Regions from separate parts of the Bradyrhizobium sp. MI1.3 genome, predicted to be linked through region 2. Evidence: riboswitches for the same ligand, from Rfam matches in the RefSeq annotation. Region 2 holds a riboswitch; each other region holds the start of a gene.
What was found. A riboswitch is a leader RNA that binds a small molecule or an ion and turns the genes downstream of it on or off. The one in region 2 is predicted to bind cobalamin.
Positions count from the first base shown of each region.

Region 1: it holds a riboswitch for cobalamin, as region 2 does, so the genes downstream of both, metE (5-methyltetrahydropteroyltriglutamate--homocysteine S-methyltransferase) here and AC0L3A_RS00885 (energy-coupling factor ABC transporter permease) in region 2, are expected to answer to the same signal.
Region 3: it holds a riboswitch for cobalamin, as region 2 does, so the genes downstream of both, AC0L3A_RS35950 (ribonucleoside triphosphate reductase) here and AC0L3A_RS00885 (energy-coupling factor ABC transporter permease) in region 2, are expected to answer to the same signal.

Region 1 covers NZ_JBVVPQ010000050.1:10,038-13,242, forward strand. The annotation lists gene AC0L3A_RS28640 (4Fe-4S binding protein) at 516-719, shown strand; cobalamin riboswitch at 1,505-1,704, shown strand; gene metE (5-methyltetrahydropteroyltriglutamate--homocysteine S-methyltransferase) at 1,804-3,205, shown strand, end outside.
Region 2 covers NZ_JBVVPQ010000001.1:200,007-203,211, forward strand. The annotation lists gene cobF (precorrin-6A synthase (deacetylating)) at 1-641, opposite strand, end outside; gene AC0L3A_RS00885 (energy-coupling factor ABC transporter permease) at 688-1,365, opposite strand; cobalamin riboswitch at 1,403-1,622, opposite strand; gene cobA (uroporphyrinogen-III C-methyltransferase) at 1,668-2,399, opposite strand; gene AC0L3A_RS00895 (cobyrinate a,c-diamide synthase) at 2,396-3,205, opposite strand, start outside.
Region 3 covers NZ_JBVVPQ010000091.1:17,448-20,652, reverse strand. The annotation lists gene AC0L3A_RS35950 (ribonucleoside triphosphate reductase) at 1-1,864, opposite strand, end outside; cobalamin riboswitch at 1,972-2,183, opposite strand; partial or broken gene AC0L3A_RS35945 (IS256 family transposase) at 2,625-3,205, shown strand, end outside.

The DNA of each region.
Region 1 (3,205 bases), on a different contig from region 2:
AGGCATGAGGCTGAGTGCAATTCGGTCTGCAAGGCCAGTGTCGCTCGTCCCGCCGCCACTTCATTTCCCTCCGAAGCTTGTTATACCACAAGCCCGTTTTGGCATGCCTCCAGCGAGTCCTCCGCGCAGCTAGCGTTGCAGCCATGAGCGAGGCTTGCACAAACCTCCAGTCGGGGTGTGTGACCGGAGGTTTGCCGAGATCCAACGTAGACCTGCGTCCGTTGGCGGTTTTTTGTCGCCGCCGGTTGAGGAAGCGTCAGCCTCGCTTGCCCCCGCGCTGCGTGCCAAACAAACCGACGGACGCTTCCAGCGTCAAGTCGCGACTGACTCTCGCAAGAGGGCCCGAGGGCTCGTAGCCTGAAATTGAAGCGACCTGTTGCTGTCGCAGATGCAACATGGTCTCAGATCCGGGACAGCCGAATTGAGCAAATTGCCCAACATTGAGCGCGTCTGCGTTTGGCACGGCATTTGAAAGGGATCGCCCATGGCATCGCTCGCCTAAGGAGTCGGAAGGCATGGCTTACAAGATCGTCGCTTCGCAATGCACCGTTTGTGGCGCATGTGAGTTCGAGTGTCCCAACGCGGCGATCAGTCTGAAGCGCGACATTTACGTTATCGATGTCAAAAAATGTACGGAGTGCGAGGGCCATTGCGACACGCCGCAATGCGCGGTGGTCTGTCCGGTCCCTGACACCTGTGTCCCGTCCAAGACAGGATAGGCAGCCCGCGACCAAAAGGCCTCATCGCTCGATTTCGCGAACGAAGTTGTAGATGTGGGACCTTGAGGAGACCACGACCGCATGGGGCGCATCGAGGTCGATTAAGATCGTTATGAGCTTAAGACGCTGAGCGACTTCGAGGAACCGCTCAAAGGGCTCTGTCGGAGGACACCGTCGAATTTGTCACGAACAAGGACAAGGCCCTCGATGCTCAGTGGCCGCGTTAAGGCCTATCGTCGCTGGCGGCGAGTCGAGGCGAGGCAGACCGGCGTCGAGCGGCAACGGACGCATCGAAGCCGGGCGCAAAAGTCGCTCAGCACGTGAACACCTAGTGCACCGAGAAGATCATCTTGGCCAACCTCACGGAGGCGGACGACCTCGTGCCTGGTCGCGGGCCCGCCGAACGCCAAGGAGCCGACCTGATCATCCGTGCGGTCCTGGAGCAATCCGGCTTTCGAAATTTCTAGGGAGCCTCGTGGGCTGTGACCAAACGGAGCCGGCCGAGGATGATCGCACGTTCCTGACGCGCAGGTTCGAAAAGCTGCTGACGGAAAAGGTCGCCTCCTCGCGATCACACAGATACCGAAAGCGGCCCGGGTTCGTTCCGGTGGTGGAGCTCAACCGTTACGCGAGCAAGGAGCGAATGCATTCACAAGCGGAGCCTCCACAGATCCGGGCGTATTCACCAGGCCGCGAGCAAGACCGTCGTACCCGCCTAGTGCGCTCGTAATCGCTTGGCAATACCGCAGCGAGAATCGGTAGGTTGACGCATCGATCCTCGTGCGCATAATTCAAGCCGTCGCGGTCTCCGGATTTCGTTTGATCCGGAGCTAAGAGGGAAGCCGGTGCAATGCCGGCGCTGCCCCCGCAACTGTAAGCGGCGAGCCGCTGTCCAACGAAGTCACTGAAGCCATGCGGCTTCGGGAAGGCCGGACAGCAGCGACGACCCGTGAGCCAGGAGACCTGCCTCGACAAGATATCGTCCACGGGCGGGGCGTCCCGGTGTGCGCCAAGCAGTTGTCGCTCACGCGATGTTCGCTGTCTGCGTCCGCCATGGCCTTTGCCCCAACATGGGGTCTAAGCTATGTCAATCCTTTCGCTTCCCGTTGCCACACTGGGGACGTCACGCATCGGCCCACGACGCGAACTCAAATTCGCACTCGAGAGCTACTGGGCGGGAAAATCCAGCGAAGCCGAGCTCCTCGAGGCGGGGAGTGGACTTCGTGCCGCTAATTGGGCACGCCAGAAATCCCGCGGTGCGACCGTCATTCCTTCGAATGACTTCTCGCTCTACGACCATGTGCTCGATACCAGCCTAATGGTCGGCGCCATTCCCGACGTTTACGGCTGGAACGAAGGTCCTGTGTCGCTCAAAACCTACTTCACCATGGCGCGTGGCGCTCAAGACGGTGGTCACGCTCAGCATGGGCCCGGCGTAGCCGCACAGGAGATGACGAAGTGGTTCGATACGAACTACCACTACATGGTGCCGGAATTTCACCAGGATCAGATCTTTAAGCATGCCTCTCGGAAGCCGATTGAGGAATATGAGGAGGCAAGAAGCCTCGGTTATCAGACGCGGCCCGTCCTAGTGGGCCCAGTCACTTTCCTGAAGCTCGGCAAAAGCGTAAATCCCGCATTCAATCCGCTGTCGCTGCTTGATCGACTCCTCCCCGTCTATGTCGATGTTCTCCGCGAACTAGCCTCGCGCGGCGCTGAATGGGTTCAGCTCGACGAGCCATGCCTAGTGATGGACGCCGACGAAGCATCTCGGGCCGCTGTCCGCCGGGCCTATGCTCATTTCGCTAAGGCCGTGCCGGCCCTTAAAATCATGCTGGCCACATACTTCGGGGGTGTCGGCGACAATCTTGAAACAGTCTTGGCCTTGCCCGTTGCCGGGGTTCATGTCGACCTGGTTCGTGCACCTGACCAGTTGGACGCGATTGTCGCCAGAGCAGGTAGAGATCTCGTGGTCTCGCTCGGTGTCGTTGATGGTCGCAACGTGTGGCGCTCTAATCTGCCGGCGCTACTCGACCAACTTGCTCCTATGGTCAAAAAACTGGGCAGGGACCGTGTTCAGATTGCCCCCTCCTGCTCGCTGCTTCATGTTCCGACCGACATTGAACTAGAGATCGATCTCGATCCCAATCTGAAGACGTGGTTGGCGTTCTCAGTGCAGAAGATCAAGGAACTTTCGATATTGGGCAAAGCGCTGGCTGGCCATGCTGCCGACGTGGCCGATGAACTCACGCTCTCAGAGGATGCATCCGTCACCCGCGAAACATCGCCGAAGATCCACAGTGCGAACGTCGCCGGACGAATGGCCGCGATCGACGATAGCATGCGTCGCCGTCGCAGTGCGTTCACCCAGCGCGCCGACGTCCAGCGCGTCGCCTTCGCATTGCCGATGTTTCCAACCACAACCATCGGATCCTTCCCGCAAACGGCGGACGTCCGCAATGCGCGTGCAGCTCATGCGCGGGGAG
Region 2 (3,205 bases):
ATGACGATCTGATCGGCCATGCCGAGATAGGCGCCCCACCAGATGTGCAGGCCTTCCGGATCAAGCGACTGGAACGCCGTGCCGCCGTCGAGCATCACCACCACTGTATCGACACCTTGCGGCCAGCCGCCATCGCGCAAGCGACGGCCGGTCGTGACCAGAAATGGCTCGCCGATATCGTTGAGCGGCAGCGCATGCGCCGCGCACAGCGCCTGGATCGAGGTGATGCCGGGAACGACCCTGATGTCAGGCAAGGGATCGAGCCGCCGCGCGATGCGCAGCGAGGAATCATAAAGCGAGGGATCGCCCCAGATCAATAGCGCGACATTGCCCTCGCCTTCGAGATGATCTGCGATCGTCTGCGACCAGGCAGCGGCCACGGCATCGTGCCAATCGTCCACGCCCTTGCGATAGTCCGCTTCAGCGGCGTCGCGGACGGGCAGATCGAACTCGGCAATGCGCGTCGTGTCGCTGGCGAGCACATCGGCGCAGATCGTCCGCCTGAGATCGGCGAGATCGGACTTGGCCGTCCCCTTGCGCGGGATCAGGACGAGATCAGCCGCGTTGATGGCAGTAATCGCGGCGCGCGTGAGCTGCTCGGGATCGCCGCAACCGATGCCTATCAGGGAGAGCGTGAGCATCGTGCCTGCGAAGGGCGGCCATGACGGCCGCCCGTTCGCTTGTCACTTAAGCCGCGTTGTGCAAACGCGGGGTGACGAGGCCGGGCGCGGTGACGCCGCGCAACGACTTCGCCAGCGCCAGCACGCCGAGATCGGCGAGCGGCTCGATCACGATGACCAGCGCATAGGACGCCGCGAAGGTCGCGATGTTGACGAGGTTGGTCGCGCCAAAACCGGCGCCATAGACCGCCCAGAACGCCACCCAGGCGATGACGCCCGCCTGATAGGTCGTCGAAAGCGCCAGCGCCTGGCGATACTTCAGATCGACATAGGCCGTGTTGCGCGCAATGATCCGCGTGGCGATCGCCTGGATCCCGAACAGCGGCACCAGCAGCGTGGTGACGTTCATGCCATATTGCGGCAGGTCGGGCGGCTCGAATAAGATGCCCTGGAACAGCAGGCCGAACGCGAGGCCGAAGGCCGCAGGCGCAGCGCCAAACAGCAGGAACAAGGTCGAGCCGAGGATGAAGTGCACCTCGGAGACGCCGACGGGGAAGTGCGGCAGGATCTCGAAGAAGATAAACACGAGTCCCGTGGTGGCGAGCGTCCGCGCCGCGAACGACGTGATGCCCTGCTCGCGCACGGTCTCGACCGCGAGCTTCAAGGCAACACCGCCGACGGCGATGCCGGTTGCGTAACTCAGCACGAGCTTGGCGTCCGAGACTAGTCCGGGTTCGATATGCATGGCTCAGATCCTTCTTGCCGTCACACCCGACGGCCTTGGCCTCAAAACGTGCACGGCCGGTCTCCTGGCTCGCGGTTCACTGGGAGTCTCCGGCCTTCCCGGGCCTTGCGGCCCAGTGGCTGATCGAAGTCCCTCACCGCTTACAGTCGCGGGGGCGGCTGGGGTTTTGAGCGCCGCAACTGGGTCCGCCCATCCCCATTCCCGATTATGCTCCGGCGCTTTGCGCCGCGTCGAGCACCATGCCTCTCCTGTGTGCCCCTTTCGCCGGCCGGGCGTCAAGGGGCGAAGGGCGGACGAGGCGGTCATGACGGATAATCCCCCGCCAGCGCGCCGAACAGGATCACGGCCGCCGTCGAGGCCGCCCCGCCCCGCGCAAGTTGCTCGGCAAGTTCCGAAATGGTGGTGCGGACCAACCGCTCATCGGGACGGCCGAGCGATTCGGCAAACACCGCCGGAGTGGTTGGGGAGAGGCCGTGCTCGATCAATTTGACGACAAGCGCCGGGAACGTCCGCCGGCCCATATAGACCACGGTCGTCGCCTCCGGATCGGCCAGCGCCACCCAATTGAGATCTGGCGGCAGCTCGCCGGTGACGTCCGCCCCGGTCACGAACTGCACGCGGCGGGAGGTGTGACGCCGGGTCAGCGGAATGCCGGCTTGCGCGGCGGCGACACAGGCCGAGGTGACGCCGGGAACGATCTCGTAGCCGATGCCGGCTTCGCGCAGCGTCTCGAGCTCCTCCTCGAGCCGGCCAAAGATGCCAGCATCGCCCGACTTCAACCGCACCACGCGCGCGCCCGTTACGGCATAGTCGACCAGCAAGCGGTTGACGTGGTGCTGCTTGGTCGAGGGCCGTCCCGCCCGCTTCCCCACCGCGACGAGATTGGCGCCGGGCCGGGCCAGATCGAGGATCGCGCCCGAAGCAAGATCGTCATAGAGCACGACGTCGGCCTCGCGCAGGCGCGCGGCTCCCTTGAGCGTGAGGAGCTCGGGATCGCCGGGGCCGGCGGAGACGAAGGAGACAAAACCGCTCACCGGTCCTCCGCGATCAGATGGAAGAACGTGCCGGTGGCTTGTCCCCGGCGCGAGCCGGTCTCGGCGATGACGGCGCCTGTCGCGTCGTGCACGACCGCGAGCGGCGTGTCGGGCTGCGCGAGGATCGTCGAATAGTGGAATTCATGGCCACGCAGGCGTGCACCCGCCCGATGCCCCGGCATCGGCGCTGTGAGCTCGGCGAGGCGATAGCCCAGATGCATGCGGCGCTTGGCAAAGCTTGTTTCCAGGCCGAGCAGGCCCGTCATCTCGTGGCTGATGCCGTCGGCGTCGGTCAAAGCGGTGCCCAGCACCATATAGCCTCCGCACTCCCCGTGCACCGGGCGCGTTTCGGCGAATGCGCGCAATCCGCTGCGGAAGCGCGCATTGGCCGCGATCTTGCCGGCGTGCAGCTCGGGATAGCCGCCCGGCAGCCAGCACACATCGGCGCCCGGATCAGGGTCCTCATCAGCCAGCGGCGAGAATGTCGATATCTCCGCACCCGCCGCGCGCCACGCTTCCAGCATATGCGGATAGACGAAGGAGAACGCGGCGTCACGGGCCAACGCAATGCGCTGACCGGGCGGCGTCACGTTGACGCCGCTCGCGGCAGGTTGCGGGGACCAGGTGGCGGCCGAACGCAGCACTGCGTCGAGATCGACATGCTCGGCGACAAAGCGCGCAGCCTCGTCGATCAGCTTGCCGATTTCCGCCTGCTCCTCGGCCTGCACCAGCCCGAGATGCCGCTTCGGCAGGCTGATCTCGGCGTGTCGCGGCAGCGCACCGAACACGGCGATGCCGACATCCAG
Region 3 (3,205 bases), on a different contig from region 2:
CTGCGCCTGAGGACAGGCGTGAACCCATGTAGAGATGGAGCACCGTACCGCCGGTGTATTTGCGTTGCAGCTCGTCTTGGCGCTCAAGCGCCTCGAATGGATCATCGGTGAGGCCGACCGGAAGTTGGCTCGAATTGGTGTAATAGGGGAGATCGCCGGTGCCCGCCTGCAAGATTCCGGGGTAGCGCTTGCGGTCTTCCTTCGCGAAGCGGTAGGTCGTGCCCTCCGCCGGCGTGGCTTCGAGGTTGAACATGGTGCCGGTTTCGGTCTGGAACGCCGAGATGCGCGCACGCACATGATCAAGCAGCCGTACCGCAAAGGCATGGCCCCAAGGTGTGCTGATGTTCTCGCAATCGGCGGTGAGGTTGCGGATCATCTCGTTGACACCATTCACGCCTAGCGTGGAGAAATGGTTGCGTAGCGTGCCGAGATAGCGCTTGCTGTAGGGAAAAAGTCCGTGGTCCATGTAGCGTTGCACGACCGTGCGCTTGATTTCCAGGCTGTTGCGGCCGATTTCCAGCAGCGCATCGAGGCGATCGAATAGGCCCGCTTCGTCGCCGCGATGCAGATAGCCGAGGCGAGCGCAATTGATGGTAACCACACCAATAGAGCCGGTCTGCTCAGCGCTGCCGAACAGGCCGTTGCCGCGCTTGAGCAACTCGGTAAGATCGAGCTGCAGCCGACAGCACATCGAGCGGACCATGTTCGGCTTAAGCTCGGAATTGATGAAGTTCTGGAAGTAGGGCAGGCCGTATTTCGCCGTCATCTCGAACAGGCGATCTGCGTTCTCGCTCTCCCACGGGAAATCCGCGGCGATGTTGTAGGTCGGGATTGGAAACGTGAATACACGGCCCTTGGCATCGCCGTTCGTCATCACCTCCATATAGGCGCGGTTGATCATGTCCATTTCGGACTGGAGGTCGCCATAGGTGAAATCCATCCCCTCTCCGCCGATCACGGGCACCTGTTCGCGCAGGTCCTCCGGGCAGGTCCAGTCGAAGGTGAGATTGGTGAAAGGCGTCTGCGTACCCCAGCGCGAGGGGACATTGAGGTTGTAGATGAGCTCCTGGATCGATTGCAGTACATCGCCGTAGCTCAAGCGGTCCCTCCGGATGAACGGCGCCATGTAGGTGTCGAACGAACTGAAGGCTTGCGCGCCCGCCCACTCGTTCTGCAACGTGCCTAGAAAATTGACGATCTGCCCGACCGCACTCGACAGATGCTTCGGCGGGCCGGCCTCGACCTTGCCGGGCACCCCGTTCAAGCCCTCGGTCAAGAGCGTGCGCAGCGACCAGCCGGCACAATAACCGGCGAGCATGTCGAGGTCATGGATATGGAGGTCGCCGTCACGATGGGCGCGGCCGATCTCCGGCGGGTAGATGTGCGACAGCCAGTAGTTGGCGACGACCTTGCCCGAGAGGTTTAGGATGAGTCCGCCCAGCGAATAGCCCTGGTTGGCGTTGGCATTTACGCGCCAATCGCTACGTTCGAGATACTCGTTGATGGAAGCGGCGACATCAACCGTCGTCGTGTGGTCCTGGCGCGCCTGTCCGCGTTTCTCGCGATAGACGATATAGGCGCGCGCAGTGGCGAAATAGCCCGCCGCGATCAGCACCTGCTCGACGATATCCTGTACCTCCTCAACTTTGGGAGTTGCGCCGACGAAGCGGTGCGCGATGACCTTGATAGTCTCTTCCATGAACCGGCCGGCCGCCTCGTCGTCGAACTCGCCGCTCGCCCGCCCCGCGCGCGCGATCGCAGAACGGATCTTGCTGGCATCGAAGACAAGCGTGCCGCCCTCGCGTTTGACGATCGAGCGCGGCAATGCGGCTTGCAACGAATTGCTTTGACCCAGACCAGACATCGGCATCCCACTTGGGTTGGGGCAAGGCTGAAGTAGGCGCATGCGGAAAACGAGCCGCCCTCGGCGGCCCACTGCCGGCTAGCGACCACCGGGACACCCCGCCCGAGGACTCTGTTGTTGTCACGGCAGGTCTCCTGGCTCGCGGGTTCTTGCTGCTGTCTGGCCTTCCCGGCGCCGAGATTTTGCGCCAGTGACTCTGTCGACAGCGGCTCGCCGCTTACAGTTGCGGGGGCAGCGCCGGCTTTGGCTTTCGGCCGTACCGGCTTCCCTCTTAGCTCTCTATCTTGCGATTTGAGAGACCGTGACAACTACATCTAGACGCCGTATTCGATTCTGTGTCAACAGACGGTTCGTCGTTGACGAAGCCTCCGTCCTTGGTCCAGCGGCGCTCGGCGACGTAATCCGAAAGATTTATTCACGCCTCGCGGATGCAGCCGTTCCGTTCGAAAGCCATCGAGCGCAGCATCGACGGCGGCAAGAACATTGGAAAGCTCGTCGAGGCGCGGCGCGATGTCGTGCGATCGCTTCTCCCTCGGTCGACATCTTAACCGGTGGGCCGAAGCAAACCAGCCACACGCAGAAAAGTTGGTCGTTCCTGAAAAGTTGGTCGTTCCTGGTGGTGGTGTAGCTCGGTAGAGCGAAGCCGCCCAGACGCGCGCCCTCAATTAGCGCCGTAGCGGGCGGGCGGCTTTGCGGTGCTCACCGGCAGTTCTCCGGTAGGATCGGGTTGCGACACGCCAAGGCAACCGAGGAACCAGCGATGACCGACGACATGATGAACCTGCGCACGCTGGTAGGGAAGTCCCCCGACGCCGATCTGCTGCGCGAGATGATCGGCTTTGCCGCCCAGCGTCTGATGGAGCTGGAAGTGGGAGGCCAGACCGGGGCGGCCTATGGCGAGAAGAGCCCCGAGCGTCTGGCCCAGCGTAACGTTACCGGGACCGATTTGGGAGACCCGCGCCGGTGCGGTTGAGCTGCGAATTCCCAAGCTGCGCAAGGGCTCCTACTTTCCAGGCTTCCTCGAGCCGCGCTGCATGGCCGAGAAGGCGCTCACGGCCGCGGTGCAGGAGGCCTATGTGCAGGGCGTCTCGGCCCGCTCGGTGGACGATCTGGTGCAGGCCATGGGCATGACCGGCATCTCCAAGAGCCAGGTCAGCCGACTGTGCGGCGAGATCGACGAGAAGGTTAAGGCGTTCCTCGCCGGCCCGATTGAGGGCGACTGGCCATATCTGTGAATCGACGCCGCCTACGTGAAGGTGCGCCAGAATGGCCGCATGGTATCCGTCGCTGTGATTGTCGCGGTCGGCGTCAATAGCGACGGCCGACGCGAGGCCCTCGGCA